3 regions of the Streptococcus sp. oral taxon 061 genome follow, and region 3 is predicted to be linked to each of the others. Evidence: predicted binding sites of a transcription regulator. Region 3 holds the regulator's gene; each other region holds the start of a gene.

Region 1 (5,761 bases), 680 kb from region 3:
TTGTTATTTCAACCCAACATGATCCAGAAATCAGCAATGAGCAAATCCATGAAGATGTGATTAACAAGGTTATCAAAGAAGTCATTCCAGCTTCTTACCTAGATGATGATACTAAATTCTTTATCAATCCAACAGGTCGTTTCGTTATCGGAGGACCTCAAGGAGATTCAGGTTTGACTGGTCGTAAAATCATCGTGGATACCTATGGTGGTTATTCACGTCACGGTGGTGGTGCCTTCTCTGGTAAGGATGCGACTAAGGTTGACCGTTCAGCTTCTTATGCAGCTCGCTACATTGCTAAAAACATTGTTGCTGCAGGTCTTGCTAAGAAAGCTGAAGTGCAATTGGCTTACGCAATTGGGGTGGCTCATCCAGTATCTGTTCGTATCGATACCTTCGGTACGGGAACAGTCGCTGAAAGCAAATTAGAAGCAGCAGCGCGTCAAATCTTTGACCTTCGCCCAGCAGGAATCATCCAAATGCTGGATCTCAAACGTCCAATCTACCGTCAAACAGCGGCTTATGGACATATGGGGCGTACAGATATTGATCTTCCTTGGGAACGCTTGGACAAGGTAGAAGCCTTGAAAGAAGCTGTTAAGTAACATAAAAAAAGATTGGTCTAAGGACCAATCTTTTTTAGTTTATAATTACTTATCTAGTATTTTTACAAAAGCCCAGTTTCCAATTGACTTTGTTCCGTAGTCTAATATCATGGAATCCAGTAATTCATACTTGTTTTTTTCATAGAAACACACATTTTTCTCAGTGCTGGTGATTAAGCCTAGACGTTTGCAACCTTTGGCTTTAAGATAGGGTTCAACACCTTCTTGTAGGAATGCACTCCCGATTCCTTGGTTTTGGATTGAAGCGTTGACTCCTAACATCATCAAATACCAATCAAAGTTCCCAGATTTTTTCAAATGTTGTTCAGAGCGATCGACTAAATCAAGATATTTCAAGAGATTGCGTGGGCTAATAAAACGGAAAAGCTTGATAATCCCATTCAACAAATAAGATAAGATGGAAAAATCCTTTTGTTGTAGAAGTGCGATAGCCAGAATTTCCCCGTCTCGTTCAGCGACTAGACAGGTCTCTCCTTTGATGTAGAGTCTGGTTAAAAGGCTATACAGCAATTCTAAGAATGCTGGGTAATATTCTGGTTTCTTTAAATCATCTTTGATAAGAGTCATGAAAGGGTAGTTCATAAAGGCTCCAGCCAATACTTTCCCGATTTTTTGGTGTTCATCTAGCCTGGCTTCTCTATATACTATTTCTTTCATATCATACTCCTTCATTTTCTCTCTCTAACTATTATAACGAAATTTCTTTCATTTTTCGATTAAAATGTGAAATATTCACAAAAAAGCTTTAACTACAATAATTTTTTGAAGAAATAAATAAGAAAAGGGACTAAAAAACCCCGCAGTTTTATCTGTAGGGTAGATTAATTCTATTTTGTAGGAATTGAAATTTCAATCAATTTATCAGAATAGAGGGTTTTGATATTTGCTTCATCAACAGCTTGTTTATCAATTTTACGATTTAAAAAGAATTCTTGGATTTTCTCAATTTCTTTTTCACGGATTGCACGATGTTTATTGGAAATGAGGATTTCGTAATGAAGCGGAGCCTGAGTAAAAATAACATCTGTATTTCCCGCAGAATAAACCTCTACAAGCGTTGCGTCAGTGCTTTCTAGCTGACTTTTAACAAGTTGCGAGTGTGAATTTGTAGTATTGATAAGCTTCATAGGGTTTCCTCCTGTATTTCTATGTCTATTATAGCACTTTTTGAGAAATTTGGTAAAGATAGTTTAAATTTGATGTTGTTTTTTCCAAGCTTCGATTGCCCATTTGTGACTTCCACGTTTTAAGTTAGCAATAGCTTCATCGATTGGGAACCAAGCTAGATGATTGAAGTCTTCGAGAGGTTTTTGGATTTCTTGGTAAGAAGTGGCTTCGTATAGATAGGCTGGATTGTAGTAGTAGGTATCACGATGGCTGGAATAGAAATATTCATCAGCTTGCCCGTAGTAGGTGCCGATTTCAGCTGTAAATCCTAATTCTTCAATCAATTCTCGTTTGAGAGCTTCAAGGTGGTTTTCACCTTCTTCAATTTCACCTCCTGGTAAGAACCATGCACCATTTGGAGCTTGTACGAGGATAATCTTTTCGTGGTTTGCATCAGGTATGACTGCATAAACGCCATATCTATTTTTGTAGGTTACTCCCTCTTTTTTTTCTCCAAATGTTGGATTTGCCATAAATTTCTCCTTCGTGAGTGCGCTTTCTTTCTATAATAGTAAAGAATGTTCTCACTGTCAAGCAAGAACATTCTTTTGTATGTGAGGAACTAGTCGTTTGACTCGACCGTTTCCGTTTTATTTTTGGACTTAATCACGATTTTACCTTTACTTGTCATGACTGCCTTGAGGTCTTTTTCACTAGGATTTTCAAGGTAGTAGTCTGTAATGGCATCTTCGATATAGTCTTGGATGGTACGACGGAGTGGACGAGCTCCCATTTTTGGATCGTAACCAAGGTCTACAAGTTTTTCTTTAACCTTATTTGTTACATCTAAATGGATGTTATTGCTTGAGAGACGTTTATTCACATCATCCAACATAAGGTCAACGATTTGAAGGAGATTTTCCTTGCTGAGGGCCTTAAATTCGATAATACCATCAAAGCGGTTCATGAATTCTGGGCTAAAGAAGTTGCCTAATTCTCCAAGGACAGAGTTGGTACGACCTTCTCTAGCTGCACCAAATCCAACGCTTGCTTCAGCCTTTCCTGTACCTGCATTTGAGGTCATGATAATGATGGCATCCTTAAAGCTAACAGTTCGTCCTTGACCATCCGTTAAACGCCCATCATCCAAAACTTGAAGGAACATATGCATGACATCCGGATGGGCTTTTTCGACCTCATCTAAGAGGATAAGTGAGTAGGGGTTGCGACGGACTTTCTCGGTCAATTGTCCAGCCTCATCATAACCGACGTATCCTGGAGGGGCACCGACGAGTTTGGCAACACTATGTTTTTCCATGTATTCGCTCATATCAAAGCGAATCATGCTATCAGCAGAACCAAAAAGCTCAATAGCTAGTTGTTTAGAAAGTTCTGTCTTACCGACGCCAGTAGGACCAACAAAGAGGAAGCTACCGATTGGACGGTTTGGAGTACCGAGACCAACACGGTTACGACGGATAGCCTTGGCAATCTTATCAACAGCATCATCTTGGCCAATAACATGTGCCTTGAGATCATCTGCTAGGTTGATCAGTTGAGACTGTTCTTTTTCTTTAAGGTCGCCAACTGGAATATTAGTTTTTTGTTCAATGATGTGTTCAATCGTCTTTTCACTGATGATTGGAGTATCCTGATCCGTTACCTTTGTCTTTTGCATTTCCTTATATTTGGCAATCTGATCACGGAAGTAGGCGGCTTTTTCAAAATCTTCGTCACGAGTTGCTTGAGCCTTGAGATTTTCCGCTTCGATTAAGCGTTGGTCGATAACCTTTGGATCCACAAAATTCAAGGTTAAGTTCATTTTTGAACCAGCTTCATCTAAAAGGTCAATAGCCTTATCTGGCAAGAAACGATCTTGGATGTAGCGATTAGAAAGAGTAGCAGCGGCTTCGATAGCTCCGTCAGTATAATGAACGTGGTGGTAATCTTCGTATTTCTTTTGAATACCTTTAAGAATAATAATGGTCTCTTCCACAGTTGGTTCATCAACTTTGACAGGTTGCATACGGCGCTCAAGGGCAGCATCTTTTTCGATGATGCGGTATTCATTGAGGGTAGTAGCACCCACTAACTGAAGTTCGCCACGAGATAGGGCTGGTTTGAGGATATTGCCTGCATCCATATTCCCGTCTCCAGCAGAACCAGCACCGACAATTTCGTGAATTTCGTCGATAAAGAGGATGACATCTTTGCGCTCACGGATTTCTTCCATGAGTTTTTGCATGCGCTCTTCGAACTGTCCACGAATTCCTGTGCCTTGAACAAGACTCACGACATCTAGGCGGATGACTTCTTTCCCTTGAAGTTTGTGGGGAACATCACCGTCTACAATTTTCTGTGCTAAGCCTTCGACAACTGCTGTCTTACCAACACCAGGCTCCCCAATCAGTACTGGGTTGTTTTTAGTTCTGCGGTTGAGGATTTCAATGACACGGATGATTTCTTCGTCACGGCCGATAACTGGGTCGACATTTCCACGACGGGCAATCTCGGTAATATTGATACCATACTCATCCAAGAGTCCTTTTTCTTGACTAGGAGGAGGTGTTTGAGCTGGTCCACGATTTTGAGAACCATAACCCCCATTACCACCGTAACCGCCACCTGACTGGGTTGGAGGAACATTATTATTAGAAGAAGGTCTAAAGTTGTTCAGGTCGTTGAAGAAGTCTCCAAATGGATCAAAATCACGATTGTTTAAATCTGTAATGCCTTTGAACAAGCTATTGTTAGGATCTGTTTTGATAATTTTGTAGCAATTTTGGCAAAGATCGATTTGCTTTTGTTGCCCATTCAGATTAGTGTAAAGATGGATCGTTGAGTCATTGATTTTACAATTTTGACAGAGCATACCTCTACCTCGTTTCTTTCTTGGCTTTGACTAAAATAGAAAGGTCAAAAATAGTCAAAGTGCTTTAGTCTCATTATATCATGATTAAAGGGGAAAGCAAGCAAAAAGATTGCTTGTTACAATTAAACATTCCAGGCAATTCTTACTAGACTTTAGTGATAAAAATAAAAATCCCATTTGTCATGCAAAAAGGATTTTCATTGGTCAAAGCAGGAGTATTCTCCAGCCCATATTCAACTATTAGTATAAAAGTTCGTAGATTTCCATCGCAATGAGGTCGATGCTGTCAAATGTATAGGTTTCACGAGCTTCAACGTCACGAAGTGTAAAGAGTGGTCCGTTTTCTTCGTCGTAGTTAAAAGCAACCTCTGCGACAACAACTCCTTCGCGTTCAAAGTTACGTTTTAAGTTACCACCATCTTTTGTCATTGCTTCTAAGCGATTGATGATTCTAACCAAATGTGATTCCATTTTGATTCTCCTCCATTTCTTATCTTTACTATTTTACCATAAACAGACTCCACTTGACTAGAAAAAAACTAAGATTTCTCGCTATTTCTATCGTCTTTGAAAATTTATTGAAAATATTAGGAGAAAATGTTGAATTTTTATGCAAAATATGTTATCCTTATACAAGTTTTGAGTTTAAATATTAAAAATAGAAAGTAGAGTATCCATGAATTTTTCTTTTTTACCGAAATATCTACCGTATTTTAACTATGGTGCCGTTGTAACAATTATCATATCTATCTTGGTGGTCTTCTTGGGGACCATTCTAGGAGTGCTGCTGGCCTTTGCACAACGTTCGAAGATTAAACCACTTGCTTGGTTTGCTAATCTATATATCTGGGTCTTCCGTGGGACACCGATGATGGTGCAGATTATGATTGCTTTTGCCCTGATGCATATTAGTGCTCCAACGATTCAAATTGGGATTTTAGATGTTGATCTTACTCGTTTGATCCCAGGGATTATCATTATCTCTATGAATAGTGGTGCCTATGTATCAGAAACAGTTCGTGCTGGGATTAATGCAGTGCCAAAAGGACAACTAGAAGCAGCCTATTCACTAGGGATTCGCCCTAAAAATGCTATGCGCTATGTCATTTTACCACAGGCTATCAAGAATATTTTACCAGCCTTGGGGAATGAGTTT
Region 2 (5,761 bases), 410 kb from region 3:
ATTGATTTTCTCAACAATTAAGTCAACCTCTCCACCAGCAGACAAACTATCAATAACGTGAATCTGAGTATCAGGGTGTTCTTCGAGATAGATATTCTTAGCTAATTGAGCGCTATTGTGGCTACCAGAGAGAGTTCCAGTGATAGTCACTACAAAAATATGTTTGGCACCTTCAAAAGCACGTAAGTAATCATCAGGACTAGGGCAAGCTGATTTAGAAGCTTCAGAAGTCGCATACATAGTTTCCATCATCTGATCAATATCCAGATTGGCATCATCGACAAAGACTTGATCTGCTACCTGAATCTTTAAGGGGACACTGACAAATTCAGTATCAAAAGCAGGGTTTTCCAGTTGGCGATAATCACAACCAGAGTCAGCTACAATCTTCCAAGTCATAGAAATTCTCCATCTTTATCACTTATACATTGACAAAGGTTCTGTCTTTTTTTACAATTATATCATGAAAGCCCTTGAAACAAAAGTAGTACCTCTCTGTTGTCACAAGTAGAAAGAAATTGTTATGTCTGAACGTAAAATATCTGAAAAATCGCTTGAAAACCTTAGAAAATCAAACCAAGAATCTAATTTGCTAACCAGAGAAGCGATTGAAACAGCTCTTTTGCAACTCTTGGAGAAAAAGGACTTGGCTAAGATTAGCATTTCTGAGTTAGTCAAGCGTGCTGGCGTTTCTCGTGCAGCTTTTTATCGAAATTATGATTCAAAAGAAGAGATTTTAGAAAGTGTCTTTAAACGTAGCGTCCATAACATCATGGAGCAATTGAGTCATTACGATGTTAAAACGGATCTCTATCTGGTTTGGGTTCATCTTTTTCGAGAAGCCAAGAAAGAAGCCAAGGTTATTCAGCTTGCCCTGGACTATCACTTAGAAAAAATCTTTGTGCAAGCTATGCAAGAATTTCTAGAAAAATACTACGGGAAATCAAAAGGTGTCAGCTCTTACCTGCATTCATTTTGGAGTTCGGCCATCGTATCGGTCTTGCTTAAATGGATCAAGGATGGGATGAAGGTACCTGCTGAAAAAATCGCAGATCTACGCCTGCCATTTTTCAAAAAATAAGTTAAGAGGAGAAAAACTATGACAGAAAAAAGACTAGCTTGGGATGAGTATTTTGCTGCTCAAGCCCTATTGATTGCCAATCGTTCAACCTGTAAGCGTGCCAAGGTAGGAGCCGTTTTAGTTAAGGATAACAAGGTTGTTTCAACAGGCTATAATGGCTCTGTATCAGGAACAGAACATTGTATTGACCACGATTGTCTGGTGATTGAAGGCCACTGTGTCCGCACTCTTCATGCAGAGGTAAATGCTATTTTACAAGGGGCAGAGCGTGGCGTTCCAAAGGGCTTTACAGCCTATGTCACTCATTTTCCATGCCTTAACTGTACCAAGCAGTTACTACAAGTAGGATGTGAGCGTGTAGTTTATATCAATCAATACCGTATGGATGACTATGCCCAGCATCTTTATCATGAAAAAGGAACGGAGTTGACTCATTTACCACTTGAAACAGTGCAAGCAGCTCTCCAAGCAGCTCACCTGATCTAGAATTTGTAAAAAAATAAATGGTTTAAAAAGCTTTTTAAGCCATTTTTTGATATAATAAGAAGAATAAATTGAAAGAAGGAATTCTGAAAATGGGAAAACTTGAAGTTATTAATCATCCACTGATTCAACACAAATTGTCAATCTTGCGTCGCACTGACACTTCTACAAAAGCTTTTCGTGAGTTAGTTAACGAGATTGCAATGTTGATGGGATATGAAGTACTTCGTGATCTTCCGCTTGAAGACGTTGAAATCGAAACACCTATCACAAAAACAGTTCAAAAACAGTTGGCTGGTAAAAAATTGGCAATTGTCCCAATCTTGCGTGCAGGTATTGGTATGGTTGATGGACTATTGAGTTTGGTTCCAGCGGCCAAAGTTGGGCACATTGGTATGTACCGTGACGAAGAAACCCTTCAACCAGTAGAATACTTAGTAAAATTACCTGAAGATATTGACCAACGTCAAATTTTTGTAGTTGACCCTATGCTTGCAACAGGTGGATCAGCGATTTTGGCTGTTGACTCCCTTAAAAAACGTGGGGCTTCAAACATCAAGTTTGTCTGCCTTGTATCTGCTCCTGAAGGGGTCAAAGCTCTCCAAGAAGCTCACCCAGATGTAGAAATCTTTACAGCAGCTTTGGATGAGCGTTTGAACGAACACGGCTATATTGTTCCAGGTCTTGGTGACGCAGGAGACCGCTTGTTCGGAACAAAATAAGATTCTAAGGTGATATTGAGACTATAGCTTAGTCTTAGTTTTGAAAGGAGGTTAAATTTTTGTATCTGTTATTAGGATAGAGCAAAAATTTGACCTTTTTTGACCAAAAATATATAATAATCCTATTAACAAAGAAATTAGAAATCAAAAAAGGAGAAATGAATGATTCCTGTAGTTATTGAACAAACAAGTCGTGGAGAACGCTCGTATGACATTTACTCACGTCTTCTTAAGGACCGCATTATCATGTTGACTGGACCAGTCGAAGACAATATGGCAAATTCAGTCATCGCCCAATTGCTTTTCTTGGATGCCCAAGATAGTACAAAAGATATTTACCTTTATGTAAACACTCCTGGAGGTTCTGTATCAGCTGGTTTGGCAATCGTTGATACTATGAACTTTATCAAGGCAGATGTCCAAACTATCGTTATGGGAATGGCAGCCTCAATGGGTACAATTATTGCTTCAAGTGGAGCAAAGGGCAAACGTTTCATGCTTCCAAATGCAGAATACATGATTCACCAACCAATGGGTGGTACAGGTGGTGGTACTCAGCAGACTGATATGGCCATTGCTGCTGAACACTTGCTTAAAACTCGTAAGACTTTAGAACAAATCCTAGCAGATAATTCTGGCAAATCAGTTGAGCAAATCCACGCAGACGCTGAACGTGATTACTGGATGAGTGCCCAAGAAACTCTTGACTACGGTTTTATTGACGAAATTATGGCTAATAATTCTTTGAATTAAACTACTAAAGCAAGCTCGACTGAGCTTGTTTTTTTTGATATAATAGAAGGAAGATTGTTAGAAGGAAGTTGAATTATGTTTCAAAAAGAGAATCGGTCTGGTCTGATTATCTATTTATACTATAATCGCGATGCTAAAAAACTCGCAAATTATGGTGATATTTGTTACCACTCAAAAAAACATCGTTACCTACAACTTTATGTCCCAACAGAAGAAGTGGAAGAGCTGGTAAATCGTTTAGGAAAAGAGAAATTTATCAAAAAAGTGAGAGTTTGTCATATTCAAGAATTGGAAACTCCTTTCGTTGGTAACCTATATAAAACCAACGAAAACGTTATCATTTAAAAAAGTGAGAGAAACTTGTTGACAATTTTCTGATAATTCGGTATATTCTTAACATGTAATTTAAATTGAACATAAAAAGGAGATAAACATGAAGAAAAAATTTGCATTATCACTTGTAGCTCTTGCAAGTACAGCTCTCTTAGCAGCTTGTGGGGAAGTGAAGTCAGGAGCTTCAAACACAACTGGTAACCCAATTGATGAAAAAGTTGTAAAAATTGGTTTCAACTTCGAAGAGACTGGAGCAGTAGCTGCTTACGGTACATCTGAACAAAAGGGTGCTCAACTTGCAGTTGATCAAATCAATGCTGCTGGTGGTGTTGATGGAAAACAAATCGAAGTTGTAGATAAAGATAACAAATCTGAAACTGCTGAAGCGGCTTCAGTTTCTACAAACCTTGTTACTCAATCAAAAGTAGCAGCTATCGTAGGGCCTGCGACTTCTGGAGCAACTGCTGCTGCAGTGGCAAACGCTACTCAAGCTGGTGTGCCATTAATCTCGCCAAGTGCTACTCAAGATGGTTTGACAAAAGGACAAGACTTCCTCTTCATCGGAACATTCCAAGATAGTTTCCAAGGAAAAATCATCTCAAACTACGTTTCAAACAAATTGAACGCTAAGAAAGTTGTTTTGTATACTGATAACTCAAGTGACTATGCTAAAGGTGTTGCAAAAGCTTTCCGTGAATCATTTAAAGGTGAAATCGTAGCAGATGAAACATTTGTATCAGGTGATACAGATTTCCAAGCAGCTTTGACAAAAATCAAAGATAAAGACTTTGATGCTATCGTATTGCCAGGTTACTACACAGAAGCTGGTAAGATTGTAAACCAAGCTCGTGGTATGGGAATTGATAAGCCAATCATCGGTGGTGATGGATTTAATGGTGAAGAGTTTGTTCAACAAGCAACAGCAGAACGCGCATCAAACATTTACTTCATCTCTGGTTTCTCATCAACAGTTGATGTGTCAGATAAGGCGAAAGCTTTCCTTGAAGCATACCGTGCGAAATACAATGAAGAGCCTTCAACTTTTGCAGCTCTTGCATATGACTCAGTTTACCTTGTAGCAAATGCAGCAAAAGGTGCAAAAACTTCAGTTGATATCAAGAACAATCTTGCTAAAACACAAAACTTCGAAGGTGTTACAGGTCAAACAAGCTTTGATGCAGATCACAACACTGTGAAAACAGCCTTCATGATGACCATGAATAATGGTAAAGTAGAAGCGGCAGAAGTCGTAAAACCTTAATCTTATAGATATCGTAAATGGGGAATGAGCTTTTACTCACTCCCTGTTTCGGTATTTATAAAGGGATTATTTTTTTAGAAAAATCCTAAAAATAAAACTTAGAAAGAGTGAACCATATGCTTCAACAACTTGTCAATGGTTTGATCCTAGGGAGTGTTTATGCGCTACTAGCCCTGGGTTATACCATGGTTTATGGAATTATCAAGCTTATTAACTTTGCCCATGGTGATATCTATATGATGGGTGCTTTCATGGGTTATTTCTTGATTAATGCCCTCCATTTAAATTTCTTTTTAGCCTTAATTTTGTCCATGATTGGCTCAGCTATTCTCGGTGTTATCATCGAGTTTCTAGCCTACCGTCCACTCCGACATTCAACTCGTATCTCTGTATTGATTACTGCTATTGGGGTATCCTTCTTGCTTGAGTATGGAATGGTCTATCTAGTAGGTGCCAATACACGTGCCTTTCCTCAAGCAATCCAAACAGTTCGTTATGACTTGGGTCCAATCAGTCTAACAAATATTCAATTGTTGATTTTGACAGTTTCGATTGTCTTGATGATTCTTTTGCAACTCATCGTGCAAAAAACAAAAATGGGGAAGGCCATGCGTGCCGTATCTGTAGATAGTGATGCAGCTCAGTTGATGGGGATCAACGTAAACCGTACAATCAGTTTCACCTTTGCCTTAGGATCAGCTCTGGCTGGTGCAGCAGGTGTCTTGATTGCCCTTTATTACAACTCTCTCGAACCATTGATGGGAATGACTCCAGGTATTAAATCTTTCGTTGCTGCCGTTCTTGGTGGTATCGGTATCATACCTGGTGCAGCTCTTGGAGGTTTTGTAATTGGTCTATTGGAAACTTTTGCAATCGCTTTTGGATTGTCAGATTTCCGTGATGCCATCGTGTATGGAATCTTGCTCTTAATCTTGATTGTTCGTCCAGCTGGTATCCTTGGTAAGAATGTGAAAGAGAAGGTGTAAACAATGAAAGTAAATGTAAAAGCTAATATTCTCTGGATATTCCTTTTGTTGCTTGGATATGGTATGATTAGCCTCTTAGTTTCACTTGGTATTTTAAACCTTTTCCATATTCAAATTCTGGAGCAAATCGGTATCAACATTA
Region 3 (5,761 bases):
ATCTGTGTAGCACTTTTGCATTGGTTTGGTTGCTTCAAATTGACGTTGAATAAGATTGTCTGCTTTCTTGCCAATCTCTCCTTGGTATGAAGAATACTTCCGTTTACGACGAATTCGAGCACTTAAACCAAGGACCTTCATTAGACGTTGCACCTTCTTATGATTCACTACAAAACCACGATTCCTCAATTCAAGAGTCATTCGACGATAGCCGTAATTCCCTTTATGCTCAGTAAAAATAGCTTGAATTTCAACTTTAACATCATAATCTTTATCGTTTTGATCGAGCTGTTTTAAATGATAATAATAAGTTGAACGGGCAAGCTTAATAATCTTTAGAAGAATCTCTAAAGAAAACTCTGTTACCAATCCTCGGACAATTTCCGTTTTTCTTCTTGCTCTTTTTCGTCCCTCAATCGGAGTTCTCTCAACTTTTTTAGAACAGCATTCTCCGCTCTCAGGTATTCATTTTCTGCTTGAAGACGTTCTAACTCTGTCATCTCTTCAGGTTTCTTCTTTGACTTACGTCCCATTTTAGGTGGTCTCCCTCTTATTTTCTCAACAATAGTATACCCGTTTTTCTTGTATTGTGCCAGCCAATTCGAAAGTAATCCACTACTTGGAAGAGCATAATCCAGAGACACCCTAATTTGTGAACGACCTTCAAGAAGAACTTTATCAATGATCTCTTGTTTTAGTTCAGGAGAATAGTAACAATTCTTTCCTTTTTTGACGATTTTTATCCCATAACGATCAATCAATTTAATCATGTACTGAAGATTAGAAATATTTATCCCAAATTGATTTGAAAGCTTTCTAAAGCTCTCTCCTTGCTTTTTGAGTTCATAGATCCGAACTTTATCTTCATAAGTTAATTTCATAATAAAACACCCCAAAAGTTAGATTTTTTCCTGTCTAACTTTTGGGGTGCAGTTCAAAATCCCGACCTCACTTTTTATTTTAATCGATAAATAGTGATAACTTCCTTTTGAGGAATCCGTTTAAAACCAACTTCCTCTAAGCTATGACAATATTTCGATAAGAAACTATCACTCGTACATGATTTGCCTGGGCATAGAGTCTCAACGAGGGCTAACCCATCATCCACTGTGAACTCATCCTCTAGTAGATAAAGGAAACGAGGGTCATAGTCGATAGCTTTTTTAATTTTCTTGATGGATGTTTGAATAATGGATAAGTGGTCAAATGCAAAGTCCTTCTCTTCCAGTTCTTTTCCATCCAAATAACACTTACCTGTGTGAAAATCAACATCTACAAGAAGGACTTCTTTTGCATCATCTCCTGCCTTAGCCAGGTCAAACGCTCGACCAGGTAGGTAAACCAAGTGGGCAATGGTAACTGTCCAACCCCTGGGATCACGACCAGGAGTAGATACTGTCACTAGCTGCTCAATCTTTTCCAGTGGAAGCTCAAGATTGATTTCTTCTTTTACCTCACGCTGGCAAGCATGGGCAGCATCTTCCCCTTCATCCATAAAACCACCAACTAGCGCTAAGCAATTTTGAAAAGGGTGTGCCTTCCGACGAATCAGAAAGAGCTTCATTTTCCCTTCTACAAAGCAATAGGCTACCATGTCCACAGTCACACTTGGCTTTTCATACTGAGGGAGTTCTTGCTGGTGATACCACTCAAGAAACTCCTCCTGGCTTGCATGAACTTCAAAATACTCTTTTTCTGTCATCCCGGTTGGAATTTTCTGATTCATCATCTTCTACTTCCTTTCTGCATTGATGGCAATGAAGGGTTTCTCTCTACTGTAACTGGAGTATCCTAGTTCTTGTTTTTATACAATGTCAAACTTCAATTGACCAGCTTTGACGCCAATCTTCAGTGTCTTACCTTCTTTCAGTTCACCTGTAAGAAGGAGTTCTGCTAGTTTGTCTTCTACTTCTGTTTGCAGAGTTCTGCGCAGTGGACGAGCCCCCATCTCTGGATCATAGCCTTGCTGAGCTAGAAGCTTCAGGGCAGATGCTTGGAGTTTCAAGTCAATTCCTTTTTCTGCCAGGCTTGCAATCAGTGGTTTGACCATAATCTTAACCACTTCCTGCATATCTTGACTTGACAAGCTATGGAAGACCACTTTTTCATCAATACGGTTGATGAACTCTGGACGATATGTCTTTTTCAACTCTTCAAACATTCGTTTTTCCATATTTTCCTGATCAAAACGAATATCCTTAGCTCCAAAACCGACTGTCTTGTCATCACGAAGAGCTGTCGCACCAAGGTTCGACGTCATGATAATGATGGTATTTGAAAAATCAACCTTACGGCCTTTACTGTCCGTCAAGACACCATCATCTAAGACCTGCAAGAGAACATTAAAGATATCTGGGTGAGCCTTTTCTACCTCGTCAAAAAGCAAGACTGAATATGGTTTATTGCGGACCTTCTCAGTCAACTCTCCACCTTCTTCATAGCCTACATAACCTGGAGGAGCTCCGTTGAGACGGCTAGCTGCAAATTTCTCCATGTACTCACTCATATCAAAGCGGATAAGGGCAGATTCGTCATCAAAGAGGACTTCTGCCAAAGCCTTAGCCAATTCAGTTTTACCAACACCAGTTGGTCCTAAGAACATAAAGGATCCAATTGGACGTTTGTTATTGCGAATACCTGATTGATTTCGGCGAATGGCACGACTGATACTAGATACTGCTTGTTCTTGCTCAATCACACGCTTGTGGAGTTCAGCTTCAAGATTGAGATACTTCTTAGCATCTGTTTGCGTCAATTTTTGAACTGGAATGCCTGACAAGCGACTCAAGGTTGTCAAAATATCAGATTCTTTTACGACATCTTTGTAAACAGGGGTTACCTGCTCTTTTGAAATGAGCTGCGCTGCTTGCTTCCATTTGCCATCCATCAAGGCCTTGTCAGCTGCTGTTAAACCTGACTCATCTGATTTCACATGTTTCGATTTGTTTTGGACTGTCGCTGCTGCTTCATCCAAAAGGTCAATCGCTGAGTCTGGCAAGTGACGGCTTGTCAAATAGCGATGCGCCATTTTAACAGCTGTTTCTACAGCATCGTCTGTAATTTGGACATGGTGGTGCTTCTCATAAGTTGCTTTCAAGCCCTGTAAGATAGCCATACTGTCAGCCACGCTCGGCTCCTCAATCATCACTTTTGCAAAGCGACGAGAAAGGGCTGCGTCTTTTTCGATGTGTTTTTGGTATTCTTCCTGAGTGGTGGCACCAACCGTTCTCAAAGTTCCACGCGCCAAGGCTGGCTTCAAGATATTGGCTGCATCCAAGGTCGAATCAATCCCGCTCCCTGAACCCATGATGGTATGGAGCTCATCTATAAAGAGAATAACCTGACCATCTTCCTCAATGTCTTTAATGATGTTGTTCATGCGCTCTTCAAAATCACCACGGAAACGTGTCCCTGCAACCACATTCATCAAATCGAGTTCTAAGACTCGCATCTTAGCCATTTCAACCGGTACATCTCCACTAGCAATTCGCTGAGCTAGTCCAAGTGCTAGAGCTGTTTTACCAACACCTGCGTCACCAACTAGTACAGGATTATTCTTTGTCTTCCGGCTCAAAATTTGAATCATACGAGAGATTTCTTGATCACGTCCGATAACTGGCTCCAATTTGCCTGAACGAGCTTGCTCTGTGAGATCATGAGTGTAATCTTCCAAACCACCACTTGGAGTTTGAGGCATGCCCATCATATTAGCCATGGAGTTTTGCTTATCTGCTACTGAGCGATGGCGCTGACGTAGAGCCTTCAAATCTTCCTTTGTCCAACCAGCACGCGCTTCAAGGCTACGACGAAGTCCAGCAATCTTGACTTGGTCCTTCTGGTCTTCATAAGAAAATCCTGCTTTTTCCAAAATGCGAGTAGCTAAAGCATTGCCGTCATGCAAGATTGCGTAGAGAAGGTGCTCAGTTCCCAATGCTTTTGCATGTACAACGGAGGCAACATGTTCCGCCTCCAACATCAAGACGTTTAAACGATAGGAAAAAGGGAGTTCCTTGTAATCTTCCTTGTGGTTAAAGTTTGCCTCTGTTAATTCAACAGCTACCTCCTCTAAACGATCAATTTCATATGGAAACTCGTTCAAAGTTGCTCCAGCAACACTGTAGCTATGATTAGCCATAGCAATCAGTAGGTGCCAAGACTCCAGGTAGTCTGCTCCAAAGCGACTCGCCACTAGAAAGGCACTGTCTATACATTCTCTCAATGCTTTTGAATATTCCATTAAATTTTATTTTCCTTTTCTATCTACTTCATGCAATATCTGACGAAGCATATTCGCACGAATATAATCAGCTTCCTCGCCCAAAACACGATCTGAGGCCGTTGCAACTAACAGATTCATCTCCTGACGAGTCAAGAGTTCTTGTTCAAGTAAAAGTTTTAAAACATCTTCAAAGATAACTTGGCTGACTTCTTCACCCACTGAATACAACAAATCGCGGAGCATATCATGATGGTTAGAAAATTCAATTCGACCAATGCGAATATAACCCCCACCACCACGTTTACTCTCAACTAGATATCCTCTACTCTCTGTAAAACGAGTTTTAATCACATAGTTAATCTGGCTAGGTACCACTTGAAAGGTATCCGCTAGCTGGCTTCGTTGCAATTCTACGATACCAGATTGTTCTAAAATTGCCTTGATATAGGCTTCAATATGATCCGATGTATTTTTAAATTTCATAGCTTGCTACCTCCTTCTTAAACTTTGACTATCTTTGACTATACTATCATTTACGACTCTATAAGTCAAACTTTTAGGGCTTAATCCTTGAAAATACTGACTTTTAAAATTGCTCCCGATAGCAAACTATGCCTTATTCCATTCTCTATTCTACACTTATGTTATAATAACAAAATTACACCTAGCTTTCAAATCCTTTGAAAGTATGTTATTTATCATCAAATCTAAGAAATATTTCGTAAAGTCTAGAAAAAAACTTCGGTATCATTAATGGTATACCGAAGTTTTTTGTAGTGTGAATTTTTCACAGTTTTTTCTACTATAGTTCATATTCTATCCGAGAAAAAATCTCTCCAGTAAGGATTTTCTCTATCAAAAATTCTAACTTCTTCTTCAGTCATATTGTGAGGATAATCACGAAAAAGGTTATAAATTTTTTTCTGGTCAAAGCTGAATAATATTTCTCCTCTAACATCTATCTTATCAATCCACCAAACTTTTGACTCTTCACTATCTTTGTAAAAATCACTGTACCCTTCAAGATTAGACTCCGAAGTAATGAGTTCATCTATTTCATCAGATGAGTCTGTTTTGTTATAGTCATTTAGTTCATTATTTAACATCATTCATGCTCTTTCTATCATCTATTGCAATAATGTGTCCATATTTTTTATTTTAAGATATTTGTAGAAAAACTTCATCCCATATATCTACTAAACTTTTACCATCAAAAACTTTAGCTTCCATAGCTTCATCAATTGTATCAAACTTCTGACCTTCATAATCATAACCAGCTACACAAATGCTAGATAAGAAACAAGCACCTCGGCCATTAACATTAAATTCAAGATCTGTGTCTAAATATTTTTTAATTTCATCTTTTTTCATCATAACACCATAAGTCAATTATATCACTTTTTATCTATCAGAATTTCCATTTATAGACAAAAAAGAGATGGCAAAGTATCAACCTCACCAACTCTCTATATTTCTAATTATTCAAGCCCAATTCCTCTAAAATTTTCCGTTTATAGGCAATTTTTTGAACTTCCTTGTCTT

The links. The regulator CtsR, encoded in region 3, represses protease genes until heat stress. The targets are predictions, from matches to a motif close to TTGGTCAAAAAAGGTCAAANA.
Region 1: HW271_RS02625 (ATP-dependent Clp protease ATP-binding subunit) is a predicted target of CtsR. The motif match lies at 4,646-4,666, and genes of this name have one in related genera.
Region 2: clpP (ATP-dependent Clp protease proteolytic subunit ClpP) is a predicted target of CtsR. The motif match lies at 2,373-2,393, and genes of this name have one in related genera.

The regions. Positions count from the first base shown of each region.
Region 1 is NZ_CP058258.1:540,092-545,852, forward strand. It holds gene metK (methionine adenosyltransferase) at 1-605, shown strand, start outside; gene HW271_RS02610 (GNAT family N-acetyltransferase) at 651-1,283, opposite strand; gene HW271_RS02615 (DUF1827 family protein) at 1,454-1,753, opposite strand; gene HW271_RS02620 (NUDIX hydrolase) at 1,817-2,266, opposite strand; gene HW271_RS02625 (ATP-dependent Clp protease ATP-binding subunit) at 2,356-4,605, opposite strand; gene HW271_RS02630 (DUF1797 family protein) at 4,846-5,076, opposite strand; gene HW271_RS02635 (amino acid ABC transporter permease) at 5,282-5,761, shown strand, end outside.
Region 2 is NZ_CP058258.1:1,218,106-1,223,866, reverse strand. It holds gene HW271_RS06030 (DegV family protein) at 1-399, opposite strand, end outside; gene HW271_RS06025 (TetR/AcrR family transcriptional regulator) at 524-1,081, shown strand; gene HW271_RS06020 (cytidine/deoxycytidylate deaminase family protein) at 1,100-1,567, shown strand; gene upp (uracil phosphoribosyltransferase) at 1,657-2,286, shown strand; gene clpP (ATP-dependent Clp protease proteolytic subunit ClpP) at 2,449-3,039, shown strand; gene HW271_RS06005 (YlbG family protein) at 3,115-3,384, shown strand; gene HW271_RS06000 (ABC transporter substrate-binding protein) at 3,473-4,633, shown strand; gene HW271_RS05995 (branched-chain amino acid ABC transporter permease) at 4,750-5,619, shown strand; gene HW271_RS05990 (branched-chain amino acid ABC transporter permease) at 5,623-5,761, shown strand, end outside.
Region 3 is NZ_CP058258.1:1,627,522-1,633,282, forward strand. It holds one part of gene HW271_RS07980 (IS3 family transposase) at 1-440, opposite strand, end outside; one part of gene HW271_RS07980 (IS3 family transposase) at 440-881, opposite strand; gene HW271_RS07985 (NUDIX hydrolase) at 956-1,729, opposite strand; gene HW271_RS07990 (ATP-dependent Clp protease ATP-binding subunit) at 1,805-4,237, opposite strand; gene HW271_RS07995 (CtsR family transcriptional regulator) at 4,244-4,702, opposite strand; gene HW271_RS08000 (hypothetical protein) at 5,029-5,328, opposite strand; gene HW271_RS08005 (hypothetical protein) at 5,378-5,590, opposite strand; gene HW271_RS08010 (ABC transporter ATP-binding protein) at 5,694-5,761, opposite strand, start outside.